3 regions of the Bradyrhizobium sp. B124 genome follow, and region 1 is predicted to be linked to each of the others. Evidence: riboswitches for the same ligand, from Rfam matches in the RefSeq annotation. Region 1 holds a riboswitch; each other region holds the start of a gene.
What was found. Region 1 has a riboswitch for glycine ahead of AAFG13_RS10150 (D-amino acid dehydrogenase). Riboswitches for the same ligand answer to the same signal wherever they lie in the genome.
Positions count from the first base shown of each region.

Region 1 (9,823 bases):
GGCCAGAAGATCAGCGACGGCTTGACCTGGAAATAGGCACGGCCCTCGGCCATGATGTTGCCCCAGGTCGGCGTTTCCGGCGAGATGCCGGCGCCGAGGAACGACAGGATCGCCTCGGTCAGGATCGCGGATGCGCAGACGTAAGTGCCTTGCACGATCAGCGGCGCGATCGTGTTCGGCATCAAATGCCGCCACATGATCTTCGGCAGGCTCGAGCCGAGCGAGATCGCGGCCTCGACATAGGGCTCCTCGCGCGCGGTCAGCACCACCGAGCGCACCAGCCGCGCCACGCGCGGGATCTCGGGGATGGTGATCGCGACCATCACGGTCCAGATGCTGGCGCCGGACAGCGACACCACGGCGATCGCGAGCAGGATAGCGGGGATCGCCATCAAGCCGTCCATCACGCGCATCATCACCGCATCGACCCAGCGGAAGAAGCCGGCGACGAGGCCGATCAGGAGCCCGATGGCGATCGAGCAGACGGCGGCGCCGAGCCCGATCAACAGCGAGATCCGTGCGCCATAGATGACGCGCGACAGCAGGTCGCGTCCATAGGCGTCGGTGCCGAGCAGGTATTGCGCGCTCGACGGCTTCAGCCGCTGCGATGGCGTCAGCAACAGCGGATCGTGCGGCGCGAGCAGCGGCGCGAAGATCGCCATCAGGATGATCAGGACGAGGCAGATCGTTGCAACCGCGATGATCGGCGTCGACGCGAGGAAGCCGAACTTGACGCGGAACGGCCGGGTGACGGGGATGGAGGATTCGGGAAGGGTTTCGATCGCCATTGCTCAGTACCGGATACGAGGATCGAGCAGGGTGTAAGCGAGGTCGATCAAGAGATTGACCGCGACATAGATACCCGATGTCAAAAGGATCATGGCCTGGATCACCGGATAGTCGCGCGCCAGCACCGCATCGACGGTGAGGCGGCCGATGCCGGGCAGGTTGAACACGCTCTCGGTGACGACCACGCCCGAGATCAGCAGCGCGAAACCGGAACCGATCACGGTGATGACCGGAACCGCGGCGTTGCGCAGCGCATGGCGCAGCAGCACACCGGTCTCGCCGATGCCCTTGGCCCGCGCGGTGCGCACGTAATCCTCACCCAGCACATCGAGCATCGAGGCCCGTGTCATGCGTGCGATCAACGCGACATAGATGAAGGAGAGCGTGCAGGTCGGCAGGATGATGCGCTCGAAGAACGGACCGAAGCCGGCCGAGATGCTCTTGAAGCCCTGCACCGGCACCCAGCGCAGATCGATCGCAAACACCTGGATCAGCACATAGCCGATCACGAACACCGGCACCGAGAAGCCGAGCACCGAAAGCCCCATCACGCAGCGATCGATCCAGGTGCCGTGCTTCCACGCCGCGATCACGCCGAGCGGCACCGCCACCAGGATCGACAGGACGATGGTGGCCAGCGCGACCGAAATCGAAGGCTCGAGGCGCGGGCCGATCATCTCGAGGATCGGCTTGTTCGAGATCAGGGAGACGCCGAGGTCGCCGTGCAGCAGCTTGGCGACCCAGGTATAAAACTGGATGTAGATCGGCTCGTTGAGACCAAGCGAGGTGCGGATGCGGTCGAGCTGTTCCGGCGTCGCATTGTCGCCGGCGAGAATGGCGGCCGGGTCGCCCGGCGTCAGCCGCAGCAACAGGAACACGAACAGAGCCACCACGCCCATCACGGGAATGGCGGCGAGGATGCGGCGGAGGAGATAGCCGATCATCGCTGCTATCTCCTGCCGTCAGATGGTGCGAAGCGAAGGCTGGGCCGCATCATACTCATGGTGTCCCCGTGATGTGTCTCATGCGCTTCTGCGTCTTGTCTCAAGACTAGCGCGAACGTGATGAATTTGCAGGCAAATACTGTGCCAATGGAGACGTCATATCAAGGCGCGGTTCAGGCCGTTGGCGGCCTCCTTTGGTCTGAAGTTGCTATTTCGAATTGCACATGTCGCCATGTGCCACCGACCTGAAACGGCAAGTCCATTCACGCTTTCACCACGCCGCACCAATTGGCGACGAACAGTGCGATGCTCTGCGTTGTCTTGCGAAGGCTGTCGAGCTCGACACGTTCGTTGAACGCATGCGGGCCGATACCGTACGGACCATAGCAAAGGGCAGGGATGCCGTAGTCGACGCAATAGTAGCGGGTGTCGTTGACGGCGGTGGACAGGCGCTCCTGCATCGGAGCCTGGAAGATGGAATGATGTGCTGCCGACAGGGCTGCTTCCGCTTCGCTGCCAGGCTCGCACACCGCTGCGTCTGCCTGAAAACCGCTCCACACGAGCTCGGCCGGATTATCGGACAGGAAGTCGTCGGCCTTGTGCGCCTCCGTCAGGCATTCCTCGATGCCGCGCATCGCCTGCTGGGGTGTTTCGCCCGGCAAGAGACCAAGCCGGCAATCCAGTTCGCACCAGGCCGCGGTCGAACTGGCCCAATCGCCGCCCTTGATGATCCCGACGTTGAACTTGATCGGATTCTTGACGCTGCGGAACCAGCTGTTGTCGAGCGCCCGGGCATTGAGCGCCCTGGTGTAATCCTGGAATGCGCGCACCAGATGCATCGCCGACAGGATGGCGCTCGTACCGGCTTCCGAATAGGCGACATGCACCGGCGTGCCGCGGACGCGCAGTCGAAACCAGACGGCGCCGACCTGGGCGCGCGTGAGCGTGTGTCCGGTCGGTTCGGGAATCAGGCAGGCGTCGGCGCGATAGCCGCGCATCAAGGTCGACAGCGCGCCGTTGCCGGTGCTCTCTTCCTCGGTCACGGTTTGCAGATGGACGCGTCCGCCCGGGGCATAGCCGGCGTCTCTGAAAGCATCGAGCGCGAAGATCATTGCCGAGACACCGGCCTTCATGTCTTGCGCGCCGCGCCCGAACATCCAGCCGTCGTGCACGGCGCCCGAGAACGGCGGTTGTTCCCAAAGATCGGCGGGCCCCTCCGGCACCACGTCGATATGACCTTGCAGGATCAGGCTGCGTCCGCTGCCTGTGCTGTCGAGCGTCGCAACGACCTGCTGCGATCCGGCAAGATCGATGCCGTCCATCGGTGCAGCCTTCGGATGACTCATCAGGTTGACGTCCGCAAGACTGAACGTATCGACGTCGTAGCGGCGCTTTGCGAATTGCTCGGCCAGCCAACGTTGTTGCGGCGCTTCCTGTCCGCGCAAGCTGCGGAACTGCACCATGCGCGACAGGAACGCGATCTGATCGTCGAAGTTTCGATCGACGGCCGCGCACAGCTCTGCGGCAATCTGATCCGGCTTGGTCAACGTCTCGTGCGTGTCCGCCACCCCAATGCGCATTGTCCCCTCCCGCGCTGAAGCGCTTTTCCCCAATGTGACGCTAGTCGTTGTCATGCGGTGTTTCTCAGCGAATTCCGACTTGGCCACACGCAAATACGCTCATATTCTTCCTCGTCGGCCGGATAATTAGGGGAAAGCTGCGCGGGCGGTCTCGGTCACATCGACCTGCGACGGCACCATTGAAGGCGTGTCGAGGTCGCGCCAGTCATCGATCGCGCCTGCCACCATCTGCGCCGTCGCAGCCGACAGCGTCCAGCCGAGATGACCGTGGCCGGTGTTGTAGAACACGCCCGGAAACCGTCCGGCGCGCACCGCCGGCATCATGTTCGGCATCATCGGGCGCAGGCCCGCCCACGGCACGACCCTCGACGTGTCGATGCCGGGAAAATGCTGCCGCACCCAGTCCACCAGCGGCTGGATGCGGTCGGCGCGGATGTCGCGGTTGAAGCCGTTGAACTCGGCCGTGCCGGCGACGCGGAAGCGGTCCGCGCCGAGCCGGCTGGTGACGATTTTCGCCGCCTCATCGAGCAGGCTGACGGTTGGCGCAGCGTCCCGGCTTTGCGGCGCATCGAGCTGCACGGTGATCGAATAGCCCTTCACCGGATAGACGTTGACGCGGTCGTTGAGCAGGCCTGCGAAGTGGCGGCTCGCGACGCCAGCGCAAATGACGATGCCGTCCGCCTGCAACTCATGTCGCGTCGCGACGCCAGCATCGTGCGAAGCGGCTTCGTTCCAGCCGATGCGGAAGCCGTCGTCGCCGCGCGCGATCGCATCGACATCGGCTTCATGGACGAAGCTCGCACCGCGGCGGATGCAGGCGTCGGCGAGCCCGCGCGTGAACTTGTGGATATCGCCGGTCGCGTCCGACGGCGTGAAGAAGCCGCCATAGCAGGTCGTCTGCAGCGCGGGTTCGATGCTGCGGATTTCGTCCGCCGTCACCGGCCGGCGGTCGAGCCCGCCCTGTTGCAGCAGCGTGTTGACGCGCAGGCCCGCCTCGAATCCGGCCTTGTCGTGATAGACGTGCAGGATGCCGCGGCGTTCGAGATCGAAGGCGATGTTCTCGCGCTGGGCGATCGAGAACAGATGCTTGCGCGCTTCGATTGCGAGCCGCGTGGTCTCGATGGTGTTGGTGCGATAGCGGCCGATGTGGCCGACGAACTCGCCGATCCAGGAATATTTGTGCCAGCTCGGCTTCGGATTCATCAAGAGCGGCGCGTCGCTTCGAAGCATCCAGCGCAACCCCTTGAGGATGGTCGCGGCGCTGTTCCACACCTCCGCATTGCTGGCGGAAAGCTGTCCGCCGTTGGCGAATGAGGTTTCCATCGCGGCGTAGCGATGCCTGTCGAGGACAGTCACCCGGTAACCGCGTTCGAGCAGGGCATAGGCCGTCGTCACGCCGGTGATGCCGGCGCCAATGATTGCGATGTGAGGCATAGTGGTCTTCAGGCTCCCGTGGGTTAGAGTCGCCGAACCACCGGTGAAACCGGCGTCGGCGCCCCATCTGTCACGGTACCTGAGAGCTTGATCCGCATCGGGCCTGGGCCCGATGGCAGACTATCCCCTTCGGTGGACGTCACGGCCCTTGATGTGCGGCCATGTTCGTCTCTCTCCAGATCGTCCTGACGATACAGTCCTTTTGCCTGAGAGTTTCCGGGGCGGTTGCTCCGTCGGCGCCGAAGCAACAACATGAATGTTGTGGCTTCGATCTCTCCCGCATCGTCGCGTTGGACGGCCGGACCGTAGGCGAAGCCTTAAAATTGGACAAGGCTAAATTTCGGTCCGACAGTGCCAACGTGTTGTGCAGTGCAAATCGATGTCAGTCCAGCGTCGCCAGCAGTGCCGCCATCAGGCGGCCGCGCTCGGCGAGGCTCTCGACTTCGATATGTTCGTTGAGCGTATGTGCATCGGCGCCGCGAACGCCGAGGCCGTCGAGGGTCGGGATGCCCATCGCACCGGTGAAGTTGCCGTCCGATCCGCCACCGGCGCTGCCGTGCGGCAGATCGAGGCCCATCGCCGCTGCAAGGCCCTTGGCCTTTTCATAGAGCGCCATGGTGCCGGCATCCGGCTCCCACACCGGGCGGGTGACGCCGCGCGTCACCTTGAAGGTCACGTCGTTGGCGGTGCCCGACAGCGCCAGCATGCGCTCGACGCCGCGGTCGAGATCGGCCTGGCGCTTGGCCATGCTGAGCGCTTCGCCGGTGCAGGTCGTTGCGACGCAATTGACCCATTGCCCGCCATGCACGATGCCGACCGAGAAGGTGCAGTCTTCGGTGGTCATGCCGTCGATGGCAATGATTTGCCGGGCCATTTCGCGGATCGCGGAACGGCCCGAGGAGAGTGTCGCGCCGGCATGGCTTGGCTTGCCGACAGCTTCCAGATTGAAGCGTGCGATTGCGTAGCGGCCGGTGACGACGCCGTTGTTCGGCCGACCGGGCTCGGGCACCAGCACGTATTTGTTGCGCGCGGCTTCGGCCTCGATGATGTCGCGCGTCGACGGCGTGCCGACCTCTTCATCGGGCGTGAACAGCACCGTTATCGGCAGCGGCGTCGTAAAGGACGCGCGCGCCAACTGCCGGATCGCCTCGATCGACAGATAGTTGCCGCCCTTCATGTCGAAGATACCGGGCCCGAAGCACTTGTTGCCTTCGCGTCGCCACGCCAGCTTTTCGATGGTGCCGACCGGGTGCACGGTGTCCACATGACCGGCAATCAGGATGCCGGGCTGGCCTTGTTTCGGATGGGGAAAACGGGCGCGGACGCAGCCGGCGAAGCCCTGGCGTCCCGCGATGCGTTCGATCGTCGCACCCATCACCGCCATCTCGCGCGCGGCGAGGTCGAGCATGCGCTCGACTGCGGCCGCATCCCATGTCGGGCTCTCGCATTCCACCCAGCTGCGCAGCCCCTGCAGCATCGCTTCGGAATCAAAAGGAAGATTGGCGGGGTTCATGTCTTTTCTCTCTTGTTGTTTGTGCGCGCCGATACGCGTTCGCGTGCCGTACGAAAAGCTCGGAAGACGAGTTTGTAAAGTCAAATGCGCTGCACCAGCGGTTCATTCGTTCGTATACGTTCGATCCTGCCGGAAACCGATTGACGCGCATTGCGCTTGATGCAAGTCTCGATTTCACAAGCCATACAGCATGTTAGTTCGCCTAAATAACGAACCGCATGCATAACGAATAAGCCGGCTTTGACCAGTTACACGTCAGGAGAAATTGCATGTTCCCTATCTCGCGTTGGAAGCACCGCACGCTAGCGGCTGCGTTGACGGCGCTCGCGCTGTCGTTCGCGCCGCAGGAATTGTCCTTTGCGCCGCAGGCGATGGCCGCGGGCAAGACCATCACCGCGGTGATGCATTCGGATCTGCGCGTCATCGATCCGATCCTGACCACGGCCTATATCACGCGAGACCATGGCTACATGGTCTACGACACGCTGGTCGCGACCGACTCCAACTTCAAGATCCAGCCGCAGATGGCCGACTGGAAGGTGTCTGACGACAAGCTCACTTACACATTCACGCTGCGCGATGGCCTGAAGTGGCACGACGGAACGCCGGTGACCGCGGAAGACTGCGTCGCTTCGCTGAAGCGCTGGGCCAAGGTCGACGGCATGGGCCAGAAGCTGATGGATTTCACGGCGAGCTTAGAGGCCACCGACGCGAAGACGATCACGCTGAAGCTGAAGGAGCCCTACGGCCTGGTGCTGGATTCGATCGGCAAGCCGTCGTCGCGCGTTGCCTTCATGATGCCGAAGCGGCTGGCCGAAACCCCGCCGGACAAGCCGATCCCGGAGCAGATCGGTTCGGGCCCGTTCAAGTTCGTCCAGGCCGAATTCCAGCCGGGCGTGAAGGCGGTCTATGTCAAGAACAACGACTACGTGCCGCGCAAGGAGCCGGCGAGCTGGACCGCGGGCGGCAAGGTCGTGAAGGTTGACCGCGTCGAGTGGGTCACGATGGCCGACGCGCAGACTGCGATGAACGCGCTGCAGTCCGGCGACATCGATTTCCTGGAGAACCCGTCGTTCGACACGTTGTCGATCCTGGAAGGCGACAAGGACCTGAAGGTCGAGACGCTGAACAAGTTCGGCTTCCAGACGCTCGGCCGCATGAACTTCCTCTATCCGCCGTTCGACAACATCAAGGTTCGCCAGGCGGCGCTGATGGCGATCAACCAGAAGCAGGTGCTCGACGCGCTGGTCGGCAATCCGAAATACTACAAGACCTGCGTCGCCTTCTTCATCTGCGACACGCCGTTCGCGTCCGAAGTCGGCGGCGAGACCTTGTTGAAGGGCGGCGACATGGCGGCGGCCAAGAAGGCGCTTGCCGAGTCGGGCTATGATGGCACGCCCGTCGTCATCATGGCGCCGGGCGACGTCACCACGCTCAAGGCGCAGCCGGTTGTTGTCGCCCAGCAACTGCGCGACGCCGGCTTCAAGGTCGACCTGCAGGCCACCGACTGGCAGACAGTGGTGACCCGCCGCGCCAGCCAGAAGGCGCCGAAGGATGGCGGCTGGAACATGTTCTTCACCAACTGGGTCAGTGCCGACGTCTCCAACCCGATCGCCAACCTCTCGATCGGCGGCCAGGGCAAGAATGGCGGATGGTTCGGCTGGGCCGACGATCCGAAGATCGAACAGCTGAAGGACGCCTTCGTTCGCGCGCCGTCGCTCGACGAGCAGAAGAAGATCGCGGCCGATATCCAGAAGGAAGCCTACGAGCAGGTCATCTATATTCCGCTCGGTCAGTATCAGGGTCCGAGCGCATGGCGGAAGTCGCTGTCCGGTGTGCTCGATGGTCCGGCAACGCCGATCTTCTGGAATATCGACAAGTCCGAGTAGGCTTGCGGCTTGACGCAATACAAACGGCCGGGACTTGTCCCGGCCGTTTTCGTTTCGCGCAGCCGCGCCGCGACGGCGGCTAATCTAGTGGCCCGATTTAGCGTTGCTCGTGCTCGACAGGCTCGTGAGCTGGGTCTGTCCGACGCCGGCGCCGTTCATCCAGACCATTACGCCCGCGGCGAACGCCAACAATCCGCACGCCGCGATCGCGCTGCGAATCCATCGCCGGTAGATCGCGCGCTCGTTGGGCGTCGCATCGAGGAATCTCTGTGCGTTAAGCCCGTTGCTGCAGTGAGCCGCGTCGTCGCCGTGTTCGAGGATGGAAGCACCGTGATCGGGCGCGGCATTGCCGACAATCTGATTGCGATCCGCAATCGTCATCGCCTATCTCCAACACATTGATCTCGAAATCTGAGGGCCGCGAAATGTGCGGCCGGAATTTCCAATGCGCCGACACTACATCACGTGGCGATCGCGGCATGTGAACCCTGCCACACCCTCAAAACACGATCAGGTGATGCAGGCATCGTGACGCCGCCTGCTCAGGCCGTGGGTGGCATACCAATTTGGATAGCGGCGGCCTTAAGGTTCCCGTCAGTATTGTGTCGTAGTCTGACCGCCGACTTGTGTACCTACCGCGACGGGCCCATGGCCGACGACCATAGCGGGCCCGCACCGGCCAGCGCGCAACAGCCAATGCCGACCGAGAAGCGCCGTTCCGGCGCACGCCGCCGCGTCCTCAAGTCGGGAGCGATCGAGTTCGGCAATGAAGTGATCGCCTGCACGGTGCGGAATCTCTCGCCTCAGGGCGCCTGCATCGAAGTGAACTCGCCGCTGTGGTTTCCCGACCGCTTCACCCTCGGCGTCGACGGCCAGCGGTGGCCGTCCCGCATCGTATGGAAGAAGCAGAAGCGGCTGGGACTGGCGTTCGAGTAAGGCTCGACGCCCGGCGCGCCGCGCCGCGCCGATTTGCACGAACAGTTGTCGTCTATTTCACAAACTACCCAAGGTTTGCGGAGTATTGTCCGCCGGGCCGATACCCAGCCTCGGGGAAATTGCGATGACCATCAATGTCAAGGCCTACGCGAACGCCGATGATATCCTGATCGCCTGGCAGCCGGACACCTGGTCCAACGACTGGGTCGGCTTCCAGCTCGAGCGGCGCAACAACATCACGCAACAGACGACCGTGCTGTCCAACCGCATTCCGCCGAAGCCCGGCGAGAAACCGGTCGCGGACGCCGGCATATCCTCGACGCAATCGCCGTTCCGGCGCTGCATCTGGGCCGATCACAGCGTCGTCGATACGGAGAATGTCTCGTATCGCGTCACCGCAATGAAGGGCGGCGCGAACGGGACTTTCACGCCCGATGCGGCCACGGTGACGGCCTGGACGACGCCGACGGTTGCTTCGGGCGATGCGGGCGGCGGCTTGTCGGCTTATTTCAACCGCGGCACCCTGATGTCGCAGATCGTCAGCCGCTTCGTGCAGGGCGATACGTCCGACGACGCGCTGCGCAATTTCGTCAAGGGCCTGTCCGACCCGGCCAACCAGGCGCGCCGCTACCTTTCAGGCGACGCCCTGCACGAGATCCTGGCCTTCTTGCACGATGCCGATCTCCGCGGCAGCCAGATCCATGCCGCCATCTACGAGATGAATGACGAGGAGTTGGT
Region 1 covers NZ_CP152413.1:2,102,617-2,112,439, reverse strand. Annotated here, with positions in the region: gene AAFG13_RS10165 (ABC transporter permease) at 1-788, opposite strand, end outside; gene AAFG13_RS10160 (ABC transporter permease) at 792-1,733, opposite strand; gene AAFG13_RS10155 (ArgE/DapE family deacylase) at 1,997-3,313, opposite strand; gene AAFG13_RS10150 (D-amino acid dehydrogenase) at 3,440-4,747, opposite strand; glycine riboswitch at 4,813-4,928, opposite strand; glycine riboswitch at 4,932-5,037, opposite strand; gene AAFG13_RS10145 (M20/M25/M40 family metallo-hydrolase) at 5,130-6,260, opposite strand; gene AAFG13_RS10140 (ABC transporter substrate-binding protein) at 6,530-8,149, shown strand; gene AAFG13_RS10135 (hypothetical protein) at 8,234-8,530, opposite strand; gene AAFG13_RS10130 (PilZ domain-containing protein) at 8,798-9,085, shown strand; gene AAFG13_RS10125 (phospholipase D-like domain-containing protein) at 9,210-9,823, shown strand, end outside.

Region 2 (9,823 bases), 160 kb from region 1:
TGGAAGAACTTCTCGGGCGTAGCTCCGCGCTCGGCGCAACGGAAATGCGAATGCTGGAGCTGCTGTCAGCGGGACAGGTCCATCCGTACGATCTGTTTCCCGGGCACGAGAAACCCAATCGTCGGCGGACGTTCGGTTATTGGGAAACGGGGGTCTTGCTGGACGGGCTGGCTCACTGTCCAATGCCTGCCATCTCCGGCCCCGATGACGGGCCGTTCGATCTCGACATGCACGAGGACCCGGAACGTCACCAACGCTACAAGCGGAGCCGGCTCGCGCTGACCGGCCTCGGCAGGGCAATCGTCGCGGGCTCCGGCGATTTCAGCCAGCACAACCCGATCCATCGCTGGTGGGGCGGCACCGAGCTGACCAACGAGCGGCTGTGGCGCTGGGACTCCGAGAGCCGCACCTTGGTCGCGCCGTAAGGCTTGATCGCGTGACGCCGGTAGGCGCCGCGTTACGCCAGCGCCTTTTCCCGGCTCGCAATCAGCGCGCGCAAGTCTTCCGTCACGGCGACCGATTGATGGGTCTTCTGGTCGGTGGCGACCCAGATGATCTCGCCGGTGGCGCGCAGGTCGTCGGAGCCCTTGGCGAAGATCTCGAGGGTAAGCACGATCGAGGAACGGCCGATCTTGGCGACCCGCACGCAGACCTCGATGTCCTCGTCGAACCGGATCGGCGCCTTGTACTCGACGACTGATTTCACGGTGTGAAAGTCGATGCCGGTCCGCGCGACCTCGCCGAGATAGTCGTAACCGAGCGCGCGGAAATACTCTGTTATCGCGGTGTCGAAGTAGGTCAGGTAGTGCGCGTTGAACACCACGGCCTGCGCGTCAACCTCGGAATAGCGGACGCGGAACGGGAAATGAAACCAGAATTGCTCGCGCATGTTTCCTCCTGCCGCGGCGCTGCTTCTTATCGTTCGTCCGCCGCCAGCGGGGACGTTATGGTGGCCGGATCGTAGGATGGGTAGAGCGAAGCGAAACCCATCACTTCACAGTCCGGATGCAATTGATGGGTTTCGCTGCGCTCTACCCATCCTACAATAGTGGCCAGAGCAATGGCCGCCTTACTCCGCCGCCTGCGCGTAATCCTCGATCGGCGGGCACGAGCACACCAGATTGCGGTCGCCATAGACATTGTCGACGCGGCCGACCGGGCTCCAGTATTTGTCGGAGCGCGACACGCCGGCCGGGAAGCAGCCCTCGGCGCGGCTGTAGGCCCGGTTCCAGGCATCGTCGGCGATGTCGTGGACGGTGTGCGGCGCGTGGCGCAGCGGCGACGCCTCGACCTTCCAGCGGCCCTTCTCGATCTCCGCGATCTCGCCCCGGATCGCGATCATGGCGTCGCAGAAGCGGTCGATCTCGAACTTCGATTCCGATTCCGTCGGTTCGATCATCAGCGTGCCCGCTACCGGGAAGCTCATGGTCGGCGCGTGGAAGCCGTAGTCGATCAGCCGCTTGGCGATGTCGTCCACGGTGACGCCGCTGGTCGTCTTCAGCGCCCGCGGGTCGACGATGCACTCATGCGCGACGCGGCCGCGCTCGTTGCGATACAGCACCGGGAAGTGCGGCTGCAGCCGTGCGGCGATGTAGTTGGCATTGAGGATCGCAACCTCGGTGGCGCGCGTGAGCCCTTCGCCGCCCATCATCAGGATGTAGATGTAGGAGATGGTCAGGATCGACGCCGAGCCGAACGGCGCGGCCGACACCGGGCCGATGGCGTGTGCGGTCGCGCCGTCGGTTGCGGGATGACCCGGGAGATAGGGCGCAAGATGCGCCTTCACACCGATCGGGCCCATGCCGGGGCCGCCGCCGCCATGTGGGATGCAGAAGGTCTTGTGCAGATTGAGATGGCTGACATCAGCGCCGTAATCGCCGGGCCGCGACAGCCCGACCTGCGCGTTCATGTTGGCACCGTCGAGATAGACCTGGCCGCCATGCGCATGCACGATGTCGCAGATCTCGCTGATATGCTCCTCGAACACGCCGTGGGTCGACGGATAGGTGATCATGACCGCGGCGAGATTGGCGGAATGCTTCTCCGCCTTGGCACGGAGATCATTGACATCGACATCGCCGCGCGCGTCGCACGCGACCACCACGACGTCCATGCCGACCATCGCGGCCGACGCCGGATTGGTGCCGTGCGCGGAGGAGGGGATCAGGCACACCTTGCGGTGCGGCTCGCCGCGGGCGAGATGATAACCCCGGATCGCCAGCAGCCCGGCATATTCGCCCTGTGCGCCGGAATTCGGCTGCAGCGAGATCGCGTCATAGCCGGTGATGTCGCACAGCCACTGCTCCAGCCGCTTGAACAGCGCGTGATAGCCCTTGGCCTGATCCGCCGGCGCGAACGGATGCAGATTGCCGAACGCCGGCCAGGTCAGCGGGATCATCTCGGTGGTGGCGTTGAGCTTCATCGTGCAGGAGCCGAGCGGAATCATCGCGCGGTCGAGCGCGAGATCGCGATCACTGAGTTTGCGCATGTAGCGCAGCAGCTCGGTCTCCGAACGGTGGGTGTTGAACACCGGGTGGGTGAGGAATGCGCTGGTGCGGCGCAGCTCCTTCGGCAGCGCCTCGCGCGCGGCCGCCTCGATCTCGGCAAAGCTGAGCTTGCCGCCGAACACGCGCCACACCGCCTCGACGGTCTCCGGCGTCGTGGTCTCGTCGAGCGCGATGCCGAGCGTGGTCGCACCGATCCGCAGATTGATCCGCTCCGTCAGCGCGCGGGAGACGATCTCGATCTGCTTCGCTCCGACCTCGACGGTTACTGTGTCGAAGAACGCCTCGCTGGTCGGCGCAAAGCCGAGCTTGCGCAGGCCCGCGGCGAGCACGGTGGCGCGGCGATGCACGCCGCGTGCGATATGGGTCAGGCCTTCGGGGCCGTGATACACCGCATACATCGAGGCGATCACGGCGAGCAACACCTGCGCGGTGCAGATGTTGGAGGTCGCCTTCTCGCGGCGGATATGCTGCTCGCGGGTCTGCAGCGCGAGGCGATAGGCCGGTGCACCGCGCGAATCCACCGAAAGGCCGACGATGCGGCCGGGCAGCGAGCGCTTCAGCGTGTCGCGCACCGCCATGTAGGCGGCGTGCGGTCCGCCATAACCCATCGGCACGCCGAAGCGCTGCGCCGAGCCGATTGCGATGTCCGCACCGAGCTCGCCGGGCGAGGTCAGCAAAGCCAGCGACAGCAGGTCCGCGGCGACGATCGCAAGCGCGCCCTTGGCGCGCAGCGATGCGATCGCCGGCCGGAGGTCGCGCACTGCGCCTGTCGTGCCGGGATATTGCAGCAGCGCGCCGAGCACGTCGGCCTTGTCGAGCTCGGTCAGGGGATCGCCGACCACCAGTGCCCAACCCAATGGGGCGGCGCGCGTGCGCATCACCGCCAGCGTCTGCGGATGCACCTCCTTGTCGACGAAAAACACCTTTGCCTTCACCTGCGAGTGGCGTTCCGCGAGCGCCATCGCTTCGGCGGCCGCGGTCGCCTCGTCGAGCAGCGAGGCGTTGGCGACGTCGAGCCCGGTGAGATCGCAGATCATGGTCTGGAAATTGAAGAGGGCCTCGAGCCGGCCCTGGCTGATCTCCGGCTGATACGGCGTATAGGCGGTGTACCAGGCCGGGTTCTCCAGGATGTTGCGCTGGATCACCGCGGGCAGGATGGTGCCGGAATAGCCCTGGCCGATCAGCGAGGTGAACACCTGGTTCTGCGCGGCGAGCTCGCTCATATGCGCGAGCGCTTCGGTTTCGCTCAGCGCCCGGCCGAGATCGAGCGGCGCCTTCTGAAGGATCGACGCCGGCAGCGTCTCATTCATCAGCGCCTGCAGGCTCGCGGCGCCGACCGTCTCCAACATCGCGTTGATGTCGCGCGGGGATGGTCCGATGTGTCGGCGGACGAAATCGGTGGCGGCTTCGTTGATCGGCTTGAAGGGCGCGTTCATGGGCTAATCCTTGGGGTGATCCTCAGGCGGTGTGCGCGGCGTAGGCGGCCTCATCCATCAGGCCGCCGAGTTCGCCCTTGTCGGCAATCTTCAGCTTGAAGAACCAGGCCTTGCCGCCGGCATCCGAATTGACCAGCGCGGGCTCGGCCGCGAGCGCCTCGTTGACCTCGATCACTTCGCCGGTGATCGGCGCGTAGACGTCGGAGGCTGCCTTGACGGATTCGACAACCGCGGCGGCCTCGGCCTTCTTCAGGCTGCGGCCGACCTTAGGCAGCTCGACGAACACGACGTCGCCGAGCTGTGACTGCGCGTAATCGGTGATGCCGATCGTGGCGACGTCGCCCTCGATGCGGAGCCATTCGTGGTCGGACGTGTACAGCGTCGTCATGGGGATAGATCCTTTGGCGTTTAGCGTTTGTAGGTATTGGGAACGAAGGGCGTGGCGGCGACCTTGAGCGGCAGCCGCTGGCCGCGCACTTCGGCGAAAACCGTGGTGCCGACGGCGGAGAGCGTGGTGGGCAGATAGCCCATCGCAACCGGCGCATTGAGGCTTGGGCCAAAGCCGCCCGAGGTCACCTTGCCGATTGGCTCGGTCGAGGTCGGATCGGCGAACAGGGCAGCGCCTTCGCGCACCGGCGCGCGGCCGTCGGGCTTCAGGCCGACGCGGCGGCGAGCGGCGCCGTCGGCGAATTGCGCGAGAATCTTGTCGGCGCCCGGAAAACCGCCGGCGCGGGCGCCGCCGCTGCGGCGAATCTTCTGCACCGACCATTCCAGCGCGCCTTCGACCGGCGTCGTCGTGGTGTCGATATCGTGGCCATAGAGGCAAAGCCCGGCCTCGAGCCGCAGGCTGTCGCGGGCGCCGAGCCCGATCGGCAGCACGTCGGGATTGTCCAATAGCGCACTGACCAGGGCTTCCGCCTTGTCTGCAGGCACGGAAATCTCAAAACCGTCCTCGCCGGTATAGCCGGAGCGCGAGACGAAGCAGTCGATGTCACTGAGGCGGCGCGGACCTGCGTCCATGAATTTCATCGAACTGACATCTGGACAGAGTTTCGCCAGCGCCGATTCGGCTTTCGGCCCCTGCAGCGCGATCAGCGCGCGGTCGGCCAGCGACACGATCTCGCAGGCATCGGAGAGATGCGCCCGCAGATGCGCCTCGTCCTCGGCCTTGCAGGCGGCGTTGACCACCAGGAACAGGTGATCGCCGAAATTCGCCACCATCAGATCGTCGAGCAGGCCGCCGTCGTCGTTGGTGAATTGCGCGTAGCGCTGCCGTCCCGGCGCGATGCTGACGATGTCCTGCGGCACCAGTTTTTCCAGCGCGAGCGCCGCGTCGCCGACCTTGCCGGATTTGGCCTTCAGCACGAGCTGTCCCATGTGGGACACGTCGAACAGGCCGGCTTCCTTGCGGGTGTGGAGATGCTCCTTCAGCACGCCGGCCGTGTATTGCACCGGCATGTCGTAGCCGGCGAACGGCACCATCTTGGCCCCACGTGCCAGATGCAGCGCGTGCAGCGGGGTCTGTTTCAGCGGGGAGGTTTCGCGCGCAGACATCACAGGGCCCTCGCGGTTCCCGCAGGGGACCTATTTCCCCTTGAGAAACCTGCAGAAAGCCCCATCTGTCGCTGTGCCTGAGAGTATTATCCCGTCGGCGGACGCATCGGGGAGAACCAACCCCAGCGCCTCTTTCCAGATGTTAGACGTCACGCGGTCCTTTTGCCTGAGAGTTTCCGGGGCGGTTGCTCCTTCGGCGCCGGCGGTAAGGCCGGTCTCTCCCGACGTGACTAGTAACAGGTAGGTAGAAAACACGGCGCCACCAAGACTGTCAACGCAGCTGCAGCAACTATCCAATGGGGCTTTGTGCTGCCGCGGCAAGCCCATGATCCGCCTGCACAGTTTCTGGACACCGCAGCTGGCAATGTCTAAAAGCGTTCGGCCGGAAAATGACGCCTTTTTGCGGCTGGCCGGCCCCTTTTTCCGATTGGATGAACATGAGCAGCGTCAACGACATCAGGTCGACATTTCTGAACTTCTTCAAGGAGAACGGCCACGAGATCGTGGCGTCGTCGCCGCTGGTTCCGCGCAACGACCCGACCTTGATGTTCACCAATGCCGGCATGGTGCAGTTCAAGAACGTCTTCACCGGTGTCGAGAAGCGCAGCTATCAGCGCGCCACGACGTCGCAGAAGTGCGTGCGCGCCGGCGGCAAGCATAACGACCTCGACAATGTCGGCTACACCGCGCGCCATCTCACTTTCTTCGAGATGCTCGGCAACTTCTCGTTCGGCGACTACTTCAAAGAGCGCGCGATCGAGCTCGCGTGGAATCTGATCACCAAGGATTTCGGGCTGAAGAAGGACAAGCTTCTCGTCACCGTCTACCACACCGACGACGAGGCGGCCGGCTACTGGAAGAAGATCGCAGGGTTCTCGGATGACCGCATCATCCGCATCCCGACTTCAGACAATTTCTGGGCGATGGGCGATACCGGCCCGTGCGGTCCGTGCTCCGAGATCTTCATCGATCGCGGCGAGCACATCTGGGGCGGACCTCCGGGCAGCCCGGAGGAGGACGGTGATCGCTTCCTCGAATTCTGGAACCTGGTGTTCATGCAGTACGAGCAGGTGACGAAGGAAGAGCGCGTGGCGCTGCCGCGTCCCTCGATCGACACCGGCATGGGGCTGGAGCGCATGGCCTGCATCCTGCAGGGCGTCGAGAGCGTGTTCGAGACCGATCTGTTCCGCCATCTGATCGATGCGGCCGCATCGGCCCTCGGCCATGGGCCGAACGAGCAGAACGTGGCGTCGTATCGGGTGATGGCCGACCATCTGCGCTCCTCGGCGTTCCTGATCGCCGACGGCGTACTGCCGTCGAACGAGGGCCGCGGCTATGTGCTGCGCCGGATCATGCGCCGCGCGATGCGTCACGCACAGCTCTTGGGCGCGAGCGAGCCGCTGATGCATCGCCTGGTCTGGGCGCTGGTCCGCGAGATGGGCCAGGCCTATCCGGACCTGGTGCGCGCGGAGAAGCTGATCGAGGAGACGCTGCAGCTGGAAGAGACCCGCTTCCGCAAGACGCTGGTGCGCGGCCTGTCGATCCTCGATGAGAAGAGCGCCGGCCTCAAGAAGGGCGACATGTTCGACGGCGACACCGCGTTCACGCTGTACGACACTTATGGCTTCCCGTTGGACCTGACACAGGACGCGCTGAAGTCGCGCGGCATCAGCGTGGACCAGGCATCGTTCACCGATGCGATGAACCGCCAGCGCGAGAAGGCGCGCGCTTCCTGGGCAGGCTCTGGCGAGGCGGCGACCGAGACCATCTGGTTCCCGCTGCGCGAGAAGCTCGGCGCAACCGAATTCCTTGGCTATGAGACCGAGAGCGCGGAAGGCGTGGTGACGGCGCTGGTCAAGGACGGCGCCGAGGTCGACGGCCTCGAGGCCGGCGAGAGCGGCGCGATCGTGCTGAACCAGACGCCGTTCTATGCCGAGTCCGGTGGTCAGGTCGGCGACGTCGGCATCCTCACGGGCGAGGGCGTCAAATTCCGCGTCACCGACATGCAGAAGAAGGCCGGCGACCTGTTCGTGCATGTCGGCACGGTGGAGCAGGGCACGCTGAACGTCGGCACCGCCCTGCAGCTCGAGGTCGACCACGCCAGGCGTTCGTCGATCCGCGCCAACCACTCGGCGACGCATCTGCTGCATGAGGCGCTGCGCCAGGTGCTCGGCGATCACATCGCGCAGCGCGGCTCGCTGGTCGCGCCCGATCGCCTGCGCTTCGATTTCGTGCATCCGAAGCCGATCACGCCGGAAGAGCTCGCCCGGGTCGAGGACATCGCCAACGACGTCGTGCTCGAGAATGACGAGGTGACGACCCGCGTCATGGGTGTCGACGACGCCCGCGAGGCCGGTGCGCGCGCACTGTTCGGCGAGAAGTATGGCGACGAGGTTCGCGTCGTCTCGATGGGCAAGAGCGCCCGCGAGCACGGCCAGAACGCGCTCGGCTGGTCGGTCGAGCTCTGCGGCGGCACCCACGTCCGCCGCACCGGCGACATCGGCCTGATTTCGGTGACCAGCGAGAGCGCGGTCGCCTCCGGCGTCCGCCGCATCGAGGCGCTGACCGGACATCATGCGCGCAAGCACGCCAATGACACCATGACGCTGGCGAAGACCGCGGCGGCCGAGCTGCGCACTACGATCGAGGATGTGCCGGCGCGCATCGCGACTCTGATGGAGGAGCGCAAGAAGCTCGAGCGCGACCTGTCGGATGCCCGCAAGAAGCTCGCGATGGGCGGCGGAGCGTCGTCGAACGGCGCGGCCTCCGGCGTTCGCGAGGTCGGCAACGTCAAGCTGCTCGCGCGCGCGGTCGAAGGCGTCGAGACCAAGGACCTGAAGAGCCTGGTCGACGATGGCAAGAAGCAGATTGGCTCCGGCGTGGTCGCGATCGTCGGCGTCACCGAGGACGGCAAGGCCGGCATCGTGGTCGGCGTCACCGCTGACTTGACCTCGCGCTTCAACGCGGTCGAGCTGGTTCGCAAGGGCTCCGAAGTGCTCGGCGGCAAGGGCGGCGGCGGCCGGCCCGACATGGCGCAGGCTGGTGGGCCCGACGGCGCCAAGGCCGATGCCGCGCTATCGGCGATCGAGCAGGCCATGACTCAACAGGCATCGGCCGGCGCCTGACGGAGAGGCTGATCGTGGCGACGGCTCCGGGTAGGCCCACGATCAGCGATCCCGGACTGCGGGAGCGTCTCTACGAGCTGCTCGAGCAGGACCACCTGCCATATTCGGTCGGCGCGCGATTTGTCCGGCTTGTCGTCGCGATCATCACCGTCGACGTGCTGGCGGCGATCCTGGCGTCGGTGCCCGAGATCGATGCCCAGTTCTGGTGGCTGTTCACGGCGATCGAGATCACCGCGGTGACCGCCTTCGCGCTGGAATATGCCGCGCGGCTCTGGAGCGTGGTCGGCCGCTCGCTGCGCGACATGACGCCGTTGCAGGCGCGGTTGGAATACGCCTGCTCGGCGCTCGGCGTGATCGACCTGCTCGCCTTCCTGCCGTCGGCCATCGCGCTTGCGATCGGTGACAAGACCGCGCTGGTGCTGTTCGGCATGCTGCCGTTCCTCAAGCTGGTGCGCTATTCGACCGCGATGCGCTCGCTGCTGGCGGCGCTGCATGCCGAGCGGCGCACGCTGTTCGGCTGCGTCGTGATCCTGACCGGTGCGGTGCTGCTGTTCGCCTCGCTGCTCTATGCGATCGAGCACAAGGTGCAGCCGGACAAGTTCGGCACCATGCCGCAGGCGATGTGGTGGGCGATCGTGACGCTCGGCACCGTCGGTTACGGCGATGTCGTCCCGGTGACGCCACTCGGCCGGATGGTCACGGTGGTTGCGATCGTGGTCGGCTTTGCGATGATCGCACTGCCTGTCGCGATCGTCTCGACGGCGTTCGCCGATGAGGTGCGGCGCCGCGACTTCGTCGTGACCTGGGGCATGTTGGCGCGGGTGCCGCTGTTCTCGCATCTCAACGCCGCCGAGATCGCCGACATCATGCGGCTCTTGCGGTCGCAGACCATCGAGGCCGGCGAGGTGCTGGTGCGGCGTGGCGATCCGGCGTCGTCGATGTATTTCATCACCGCCGGCGAGGTCGAGATCGACCTGCCGAGCCAGCGGGTGCGGCTTGCCGACGGCTCGTTCTTCGGTGAGATCGCCCTGCTCAGGCGGACCAACCGTTCCGGCACGGTGACGGCGACGCGGAAGGCCAAGCTGCTGCTGCTCGATGCGCAGGACTTCCATGCCCTGATCGAGCGGATGCCGGCGCTCGCCGCGCATGTCAGGGAGACGGCGGAGGCGCGACTCGCCGATCCGCTCGCGGCCGGTGGCGA
Region 2 covers NZ_CP152413.1:2,260,826-2,270,648, reverse strand. Annotated here, with positions in the region: gene AAFG13_RS10960 (hypothetical protein) at 1-425, shown strand, start outside; gene AAFG13_RS10955 (thioesterase family protein) at 458-889, opposite strand; gene gcvP (aminomethyl-transferring glycine dehydrogenase) at 1,070-3,943, opposite strand; gene gcvH (glycine cleavage system protein GcvH) at 3,966-4,331, opposite strand; gene gcvT (glycine cleavage system aminomethyltransferase GcvT) at 4,352-5,497, opposite strand; glycine riboswitch at 5,643-5,731, opposite strand; gene alaS (alanine--tRNA ligase) at 5,935-8,622, shown strand; gene AAFG13_RS10930 (cyclic nucleotide-gated ion channel) at 8,634-9,823, shown strand, end outside.
Region 2: it holds a riboswitch for glycine, as region 1 does, so the genes downstream of both, gcvT (glycine cleavage system aminomethyltransferase GcvT) here and AAFG13_RS10150 (D-amino acid dehydrogenase) in region 1, are expected to answer to the same signal.

Region 3 (9,823 bases), 3.6 Mb from region 1:
TCGCCTACGCGCCAATTTCACAAGTCGAACTTGGATGAGCTTGCGGAGCTCTGACGCTTCATTGGCGCAACAATACGTTGGTTGTAGCAAGCGAGCGAAGAAGATCAACTGTAGGCTCGGCTGGCAACTGTGCTTGTTCGTTATGTACAAAACTGACGTACCGACGACACGATGTGGATGAAAAACCAGGTTTCCCTCCAGGGCGGATAGCATCGCCAAAGATCTGTTCCTTACGATTGGTTATACTGGCGGAGGCCGCTTTATGCTGAGCTTGCTAGCCGGCGATCAGCGGCGTTCTCCCTGACCTTGAGCCGCTGGCTTTCAATGCCGGCGGCTCTTTTTTTGAATTACGACTTCCCGCAGTCTGTTCAGTCCAATGCTGTCGCGGCGACTGTAGCGACTGGTCACGCGGGGCATTTAAGGGCTGCAGTCTCGCTTTTTGACTCTGAACGTTCAAGCGTAGCTTCGGAGGCACTTCACTTGCCAGTGCCCCTCCTCACCGTTCTTCGGGTTGGCAACGTCGGCAAGCGACGAAAGTAGGGTTCATCGCCCACAGCAGGCCGACATACACGCCGGCGCTTGTGCTCAGCTTCCCGCGCTCGGCATCGGCATCACACGACAGTCAACACCCAGCCTAGCCGCAAGGTCAGCATGGCTCAGGTTCCGACGCAGGCGCGCGGTCCGGAGGTTTGTTTTCCAGACGCTTTATGGCTTCGCGGACCGCGGCCGGTGGCGCGGTCCTGAGTTCGCTACGCGGAAGCATGGCGCCTTAAGGCTCCACTGTTTAGCTTTGCGGCGTCTTATGGCGCCAACAATATGCTCGACGACAACCAAATCTGCACGCGGCTTCTGGCGGATCGCACGCACAGGCGCTCTTCTTCATTGCGTGCGCATTTGATGGGACGGCGTCGACATTGCCCTCCAGCCATGCAAGATGATCAACTTGCTTCCGGAACAATGGTTTGCACGATTGATGCATCCAGCGACTCGTACTCCTTCAACCCGATCAGCTCATACAGTTCGGCGCGTGTCTGCATCTCTGAGACGAGGTTGTGAGCGCCGCCGTCTCTTTTCAGGGCGGCAAACAAATTAGCCTGAGCCTTGTTCGCAATACGCAATGACGAAACCGGCCATATCACCATGCGATAGCCCATGTCCTGAAACTCGGAGGCGGTGAAGAACGGCGTTCGCCCGAACTCGGTCATATTCGCGAGTAGCGGCACCTCTCCCATGCGCCGTGCGAATTCCCTGAACATCTCGCCGCTGGTTAGCGCCTCTGGGAAGATCGCATCGGCGCCGGCTTCGACATATAACTTGGCTCGCGCGACAGCTCCATCCAGGCCCTCGCTCGCGGCGGCGTCCGTGCGCGCGATCAAATAAAGATCGCGTCGTGCGCGTGCGGCGGCGGCGACCTTTGCTGCCATATCACGAGCGTTTGCGAGTCTCTTGTCATTCAAATGACCGCACTTCTTGGGAAGGATCTGGTCCTCGATGTGCACCGCGCCTGCACCTGCATCTTCAAAGCAGCGCACCATGTGCATGACATTCAGCACCTCTCCATAGCCGGTGTCCCCATCCACGACGACGGGCAGCCCGCTCGCGCGCGCAATTTGGCGAATGAAGAATGCGACGTCATCCACGGTGATAATGCCGAGGTCCGGCAGCCCCATGGACGCGCTCATCGCCGCCCCCGAAAGGTACAGGCCCTTGAAACCTGCCGCTTTTGCCTGAAGGGCCGCCATTCCATTGTGCGTTCCTGGAAGCTGGACTATCCCGCCGCTCTGCACCAGCGAACGGAAGCGCTGCCCGGCGGAGGACTGCGGTACATCAGCAGCGATCAAATAGGGCATGACACTCTCCTCACGCCGCGCATGGCGCAGAGGACCTATCCCTCTGCTGGATCGGTACGAAGGCGCGATTTTCCGGTCCAATATAGTTGGCAGAGGGCCTTATGATCTTGTTGTCTGCGCGCTGCTCGATGACATGAGCGGCCCAGCCTGACGTGCGTGCGATGACAAAAATCGGAGTGAACATTGCGGTCGGCACGCCAAGCAGGTGGTAGGAAACCGCGCTGTACCAATCAAGATTGGCGAACATTCTCTTGCGTTGGGCCAATACGCCCTCGATCCTTTCGGCAATATCGAACATTCGGCTTGAGCCCGCCTGTTCGCTGAGCTGGCGCGCAACCCGCTTGATGACTTCGTTGCGAGGATCGGCAATCGTATAAACCGGATGTCCGAAGCCGATGATAACCTCCTTGGCTTCCACCCGACGCCGAATGTCACGCTCTGCCTCGTCGGGATCGCCATATCGCTTCTGAATGTCGAACGAAACCTCGTTGGCCCCGCCATGCTTGGGACCGCGCAGCGCGCCGATCGCACCTGCAATAGCGGAGTGCATGTCCGCGCCGGTGCCCGCGATGGAACGCGCGGTAAATGTGGACGCGTTGAACTCATGCTCGGCGTAAAGGATGAGGGATGTGTGCATTGCACGGATGTGACTGCCCCGCGCCGGAACGCCGTGAAGCAGACGCAGGAAATGCCCTCCGATCGTATCGTCATCGGTCTGCACTTCGATGCGACGACCGTTGTGTGCGTAATGATACCAATACAGTAACATTGAACCCAGCGAAGCCAGAAGCCGATCGGCGACATCGCATGCGGCAGCCACTCCGTGATCGGCAGCTTCGGGCAGGACGCAGCCAAGCGCCGAGACACCGCATCGCATCACATCCATTGGATGAGCCGAGGCAGGCAGCGCTTCGAGTGTCAATCGGACCGCCATTGGAAGCCCGCGCAAGGATTTCAATCTGGCCTTATAGGCAGCGAGCTCTTGGACCGAGGGGAGCACACCATGGACAAGGAGATAGGCGATCTCCTCAAACTCGCAGTTTTCGGCAATATCGACGATACTGTAGCCGCGATAATGCAGATCGTCTCCTTTGCGCCCGACGGTGCACAACGCGGTATTCCCTGCGATGATGCCCGACAGCGTCACAGATTTCTTGGGCGCGCGCGGCTCGGGTGTTGAGGTAAGCTCTGTCATATCGATCTCCTTGAGACGGGCATCCCTACTGCGCCCTGGCGACCACCACTTTTCCAATCAAACACGCCGGCGGCCTCCGATTTACCCAGGAAGCTCGCATCAACCACGAAGTTGAGGGACTCGAGTTCACCGGCCCTGAGCTGTTCCACACGGTCGACGGCCTCGAGGAAGCGTGTCTGCTCGGTTGGACTTACGATGCCGTCGGCGAGCGTACGGAATTTGCCAATGTAGTCGGAGCGGCCGAAGGGGCGGGCGCCGAGCGGATGAGCATCAGCCACGGCGAGTTCGTCCTCGATCACCCGACCGTTGTCCAAGGTGACGACCACCCGCCCACCGAACGCCTTCTCCCGCGGGTCATGGCTGTGGTAGCGGCGGGTCCATTCGGGATCTTCGACCGTCTTGATCTTGTGCCAAAGAGCGACGGTCTCTGGACGGCCCGCCCGTTCGGACGCATATGATTTCTCGTGATGCCAGGCGCGGTCTTCGAGGGCGACTGCGAAGATGTACATGATCGAATGATCAAGTGTCTCGCGGCTTGCATGCGGGTCCGTCTTCTGTGGATCGTTGGCCCCCGTCCCGATCACGTAGTGCGTGTGATGACTGGTGTGAATGACAATTTCTCGCACACGATCCAAGTCGCCGATCGCCGGTGCCATTCGACGCGCGAGGTCTATGAGCGCCTGGCTCTGATATTCGGCCGAGTGCTCCTTCGTATAGGTGTCGAGAATTGCTCGTTTTGGCTCGCCGCGCTCCGGCAAAGGAACGCGATAATTCGCCTGTGGACCGCCAAGCAGCCAAGCGATGAAACCATCCTCCCCCTCCCATGCAGGGGACGGCGCGCCTTCTCCACGCAGCGCCCGGTCCACCGCCTCCACCGCCATTTTGCCAGCGAAGGCCGGCGCGTACGCCTTCCAGCTCGATATCTCCCCCTTGCGGGACTGCCTCGTCGTCGTCGTGACATGAAGCGCCTGCTGGACAGCTTGATAGATCGTCTCAGGTGAAAGGTTGAGCAATGCGCCAATGCCGGCTGCCGCGGATGGTCCGAGATGGGCAATGTGATCGATTTTGTGTTCGTGGAGACAGATACCCTTCACGAGATCCACGTGGATCTCGTAAGCGGCAGCGATGCCTCGAATGAGATCGGCGCCGGAGCGACCGCAGTGCTGCGCAACTGCAAGAATCGGCGGAATGTTGTCGCCCGGATGAGAATAGTCTGCGGCCAGGAACGTGTCATGGAAGTCGAGTTCCCGAACCGCCACACCATTAGCCCAGGCAGCCCATTCCGGTGAAACGCGATGCTCGGGGGAGAACCCATACAATGTCGCACCGGGCGCGTAGCGATGCGCCACAGCTTGCGCTCGCGCGCTCACGACTGGCCGTCGCTTTAACGATGCAGCCGCGACCGCAGCATTGTCGATAATCCGGTTTCCGATCATTTCCACGACCGCGCGCTCCACCGCAACGTGATCGGCTGCCACTTCGGCGATCTTCCAGGCCAGTTGACCGGTCCTCGGCAGGCTGGCGCGCGAAGGGTGAACATGAACGTCGTGCTGCTTCATACTTTGCACCTCGGCTGAATTTATGCAAATTTAGCAAACGGCGCTTCTGTCGAGGAGTGGCAAACATGCACGTTCTAGCTGATCATCGCGCTCATTTTGTAAATTCTGCAAACCCATGAAGCAGCTCAAGATCTTCGCGGGGGACCGGCTGCGGCGCCTGCGGGAGCAGCGTGGCATGACGCAAGCGGCCTTGGCCCAGGCAATCAGCATCTCACCGGGTTATCTCAGCCAGATCGAAGCGGACCAAAGGCCGATTACGCGACGACTGCTGCTGGCGCTGACCCAGTTGTTCAATCTCGAAACGGGCTACTTCGCGGATGACGAGGATCTGCGCATGGCGGGCGAGCTGCGCGAAAGCGCAAGCGATCCGTTGTTCGGAACAGCGGTTTCCGCCGACGAATCGAGCGCGGCCGTTCGCGTTGCCCCCGAGGTCGCCCGTCGGTTTCTCCATCTCTACCGATCGTATCTCGCCTTGGAGGAGGAACACCGTGCACTTCAGACGAGTATTGCACAGGAGGGAGGCGGCGCCGCGAGCCGGTTTCCCTACGACGAAGTCCGCGACTGGGTGCAGTCGAAGCGGAATCACTTCGATGTGCTGGATCGTGCCGCGGAAAGACTGGCCGCTGCGAAGCATTTCCGACCGGAGAACCACGGGGACGATCTTCTCAAGTATCTGCGTGATGCCTACCGGATCAGGATCGAGCACGCACCGGAAGCACTCGACAGCGGAATGATCTGGAGGCTGGATCGCAATGCACGAACGCTGTTTCTGTCCAAGGACGCACCATCAGAAAGTCGCTTGTTCTGGGTCGCACACGTAATCGGATTGCTGGAGCAGCGAGATACGATCGATCGCCAGGTTCGACAGGCCGGCCTGAGCAACGAAGAGGCAGCCGCACTTGCTCGCGTCGCCCTCGCCAACTACTTTGCTGGCGCACTGGTGATGCCGTACGAGACCTTTCTCAGCAACGCGCGCGAGGCGCGATACGACATTGAGCGGCTGCAAAGACGTTTCGGAACCAGTTTCGAGCAGGTGTGTCATCGACTGAGCACATTGCAGCGCAGAACTTCACCGGGAATCCCGTTCTACTTCCTGAAAATCGATATCGCAGGCAATGTGTTGAAGCGAAGCAGCGCAACTCGCTTTCAATTCGCCCGCTTCGGTGGCCCCTGCCCATTGTGGAACGTGCATCAGTCATTCTCTCAACCCGGCCGCATTCTGGTTCAACTCGCTGCCACGGCCGATGCGACAACCTACCTGTGCCTCGCACGCACGGTGAGCCTGTCCGGCGGCTCTTATCTAAGCCGCCCGCGCGCGGTCGCGGTCGGATTGGGTTGTGAGATCGCGTATGCCAACCAGGTCGTCTACTCGAAAGGGCTCGACCTGGAAGACATCGAGGCTGCCGATCCGATCGGGCCGGGCTGCCGCGCGTGCGAGCGCACCGATTGCCGCCATCGCGCTCTGCCACCGATTGGCCGGCCTCTGGACGTCGGCACGGCCGAGCGGGGGGTGGTGCCGTATCGGATCGAGACGAGGATGCGTCAACGTTAAACCTCGGCTGGCGACCCCATTGGCGAGCCAGCACTAGAGATGAGCTGGCGCGCCGAGGCTTGGCATTGAGATTGCAGCGGCCTCCCGACCATTCGGGACCATTGCGGCTCATCAGGGTCTCCTTGGCGACCGACTGCGCCTTGCAGCGGGGCCGCGTCAGCAATGCCGGCAGCCCTAACCGGCGTTGCCCCGCGCTGTGACCAGAGCAGCAACAGCAACAGCTGTCACGGCCGAAAGCGTCCAGCCAAGATGTCCATGGCCGGTGTTGTAAAACACGCGCGGATCGCGGCCTCTCATGACGTGCGGGAGCATGTCCGGCATCATCGGCCGCAGGCCTGCCCAAGGCACAACGTTTCGGGTGCTCATGCCAGGGAAGTGCGTGCGGCACCATTCAATCAATGGCTCAATGCGCGCCGCCCTTATATCCTTGTTGATGCCGTTGAACTCCGCGGTGCCGGCGACGCGGAAGCGCGCGGAGCCAAGGCGGCTGGTCACGATCTTTGCGCGGTCATCCAGCAGACTTGTCCACGGCGCAGCCCGCTGATCCGAGCCCTCGGGAAGGTGCACGGTGATTGAATATCCCTTCACGGGATAGACATTTACCCGATCACCAAGATTGGCGGCGATACGGCGAGAGCCGACCCCGCCGCAAACAACGATGCTGTCGAACCGCGTCACCTGGGTATCAGGGTCCTGGCTTTCGGTCGATCTCCAATTCACTCGCACGCCCTTGCCTTCGTCCAACACGACCGACAGCACATCGGTGGAGAAGTTCAAGGTCGCGCCGAGGCGAGCACAGGCACGGGCCAGACCAGTTGTAAACTTGTGGATGTCGCCCGTGAAATCGGAAGCGGTGTAGAAACCGCCATAGAATGTCCCCCGCAGAGCCGGCTCTATCGAACGGATCTCTTCAGGTGTCACTGCATGCCGCTCGAGCCCTCCCTTGGCGAGTAACGCCGAAACCCGTGCAGCGGCTTCGAATTCCGCCTTGCTGTGATAGAGGTGCAAGATGCCACGGTTCTCGCAATCGAAGTCGATGTCCTCGTCTCGGGCCATCCGCCTCAGGTGGTCGCGCGACTCGATCGCTAATCGCACCGTTGTAACAGTATTCTCTTCGTATTTTGGGATCGAGGCGACGAACTGGGTCATCCAGGAGAGCTTGTGCCACGACGGCTTTGGGTTGACCAGAAGCGGCGCGCCGGGCGTGAACATCCACTTGATACCCTTGAGCACTGTCGCCCAACTATTCCAAACCTCGGCGTTCGAGGCTGAAAGCTGGCCACCATTGGCGAAGGACGTTTCCATCGCCGCATAAGGCTGCCGGTCGAAGATCGTTACCTTGCACCCCCGCTTGAGCAAATTATAGGCTGTGGTTACTCCGGTGACCCCCGCGCCGATGACGGCAATACGGCCACAGTGAGAATCGGTCATAGGTGCTCCTGCCCGCGATGCGCGGGTCATCTGGCACCCCCTCTGTCATTGGCCTGAGAGCTTCATCGCAGCCGTTTATCCGTACGGCGACTTTCACCATCGGCGCAGGACTGTTGCCCTGCTTTTCAGAGTCGAAGTTTTAGCGGTTCTTTTGCCTGAGAGTTTCCGGGGCCGTTGCTCCGTCGGCGTCGCGTCGGCCAGAAGCCGGCCGCGATCTCTCCCGCGTTGGACCTCAAACTATTAAAGTATACCCGGTATGTCAATATGTTTGCAAAGATCCGTTCGCTGTGCGCTGGTACTACACCATCGGCGTTGACCCCTCCGTTGGCGTTCTTGCGGAAGGCGGAGTTATGCCAGCGGGCACGCGGCGCTGGAATAGATCCGGCAAAACTGCGTGTATGTGGCGAGCTGAAGAGAAGACAATCAGCCTTCCGGCTGTTCGCGCAAGAGGCATTCCCAGGCGCCCCCCGAGCACCAGACCGGTGCCCGCGCTCACTGCGTGCTCACAACCAGCGCAACATGTCAGCTTGTCGTTCGCTGCTCACTAAGGTATACCTAGTATGTCTACAACAGAAACATCGCTCGTTTCGGGCGACCAGTGAACGGGAGCGACGTTGAGGCAATGGCCCTGGAAAAATCTCTCGCTAATGCTCAGGTCTCAATGGGACCCGATCGGAGCACGTTTCCGCTATTCCCGCCCAAGGTGCGGGGCGTCGAGAGCGCAGACGCCTCCTATCAGTATCCGCTGGAGATCGGGTTTGAATACTTTCGCCTAGACCGAAGCTTCCTTTCGGCGGAGCCCGGCCGAGGAATGCTTCGCTGGCGTAGTTTGCTGCCTCCCGTTCTCGACGAGCTAAGTCTTGGCGAGGGAGGAACGCCTCTGATCGAAATTCCGGGCCAGGCCGGTCAGGCCAACGTTTACCTTAAGGACGAGAGTAGAAATCCGACCTTCAGTCATAAGGACAGGCTGAACCTGTGTGTGGTGAGCGCCGCCAAAATTTGTGGCGCGCGCGGCATCGTTGCTGCATCGACTGGCAACCATGGCATCTCAACCGCGGCTTATGCAGCCAAGGCAGGTCTCTCCTGCATCATACTCGTCCCGGAGCGATTCAGTAAGAGCTATTTCGCTGCGTTGAATGCTTACGGGGCATATGCAGTTCCGGTCAGGGCAGACTGCAAATTCGAGATACTCGGCAAGTTTGTATCCGAGCTTGGCTTTCATCCAACCAGCAATTCGACACGCTACCATACCGGTCATTCTTTCGGGCCCGAAGGGTACAAGACGATCGCATATGAGCTGTTTGATCAGCTCGGGCGAGCGCCGGCAGCCGTAGTCGTTCCGACAGGTTACGCCGAGTTGCTGTTCGGGATCGTGAAGGGGTTTCAAGAGCTGGTCGAGCTCGGCCTTGCGGGTGATTTGCCCCAAGCATTCTCGGCCGAGCCTGCGGGACTGGCTCCGCTGGCAACTGCGCTGGAAAACGGGCTGCCGATGGCGGCCGTCCCCGCTGCGGACAGCAGGTTGGCTTCGATTGCCTGCACCGTGAGCAGCTACCGGGGTGTCTGGGCAATTTCGAAGTCCAAGGGCGCAGCATTGCGGGTCACTGATGAGGAAGCATTGAACGCCCAAGCCAAGTACGCCCGCATGGGTCTTTGGCAGGAGCTTTCCAGCTCGGCCGCGCTGGCTGCTGTCGACTTCATCTCCCTGAGCTTCAGGAACAAAGATGTGGTGGTCATTGGCACATCAAGCGGAACGAAGGACCCTATTGACTGGCAGACCGTTCAGCGGGTTTGCTCGACGATGGATGAGGCCCGCTCCTATTTGAAGGACGTCTACTCCTATGATCCTGGTCCAAATGCACAATAGCGGGCTCCGCCGATGCTGACGCAGACAAAAGATGATATTCGCGAGCCCCCTGTGACGCAGGCTGCTGTCAATTTGAGTGGTGTCAACAAGTGGTACGGCGAATTTCACGTGCTGCGCGACATCAACCTGGACGTTCGCCGAGGCGAGAAAATCGTCATCTGTGGGCCATCTGGCTCGGGCAAGTCCACTATGATCCGTTGCATCAACAGGCTCGAGGTGCATCAGAAGGGGCAGATTATCGTCAACGGCACGGAGCTTACCGGCGACCTCAAGAAGATCCATGAGATCCGCCGCGAGGTCGGCATGGTATTTCAACACTTCAATCTGTTTCCACACCTTACGATCCTGCAAAATTGCACGCTCGCGCCGGTC
Region 3 covers NZ_CP152413.1:7,719,304-7,729,126, reverse strand. Annotated here, with positions in the region: gene prpB (methylisocitrate lyase) at 939-1,850, opposite strand; gene prpC (2-methylcitrate synthase) at 1,861-3,045, opposite strand; gene AAFG13_RS36590 (MmgE/PrpD family protein) at 3,042-4,604, opposite strand; gene AAFG13_RS36585 (short-chain fatty acyl-CoA regulator family protein) at 4,720-6,156, shown strand; gene AAFG13_RS36580 (D-amino acid dehydrogenase) at 6,331-7,587, opposite strand; glycine riboswitch at 7,721-7,820, opposite strand; gene AAFG13_RS36575 (pyridoxal-phosphate dependent enzyme) at 8,210-9,451, shown strand; gene AAFG13_RS36570 (amino acid ABC transporter ATP-binding protein) at 9,464-9,823, shown strand, end outside.
Region 3: it holds a riboswitch for glycine, as region 1 does, so the genes downstream of both, AAFG13_RS36580 (D-amino acid dehydrogenase) here and AAFG13_RS10150 (D-amino acid dehydrogenase) in region 1, are expected to answer to the same signal.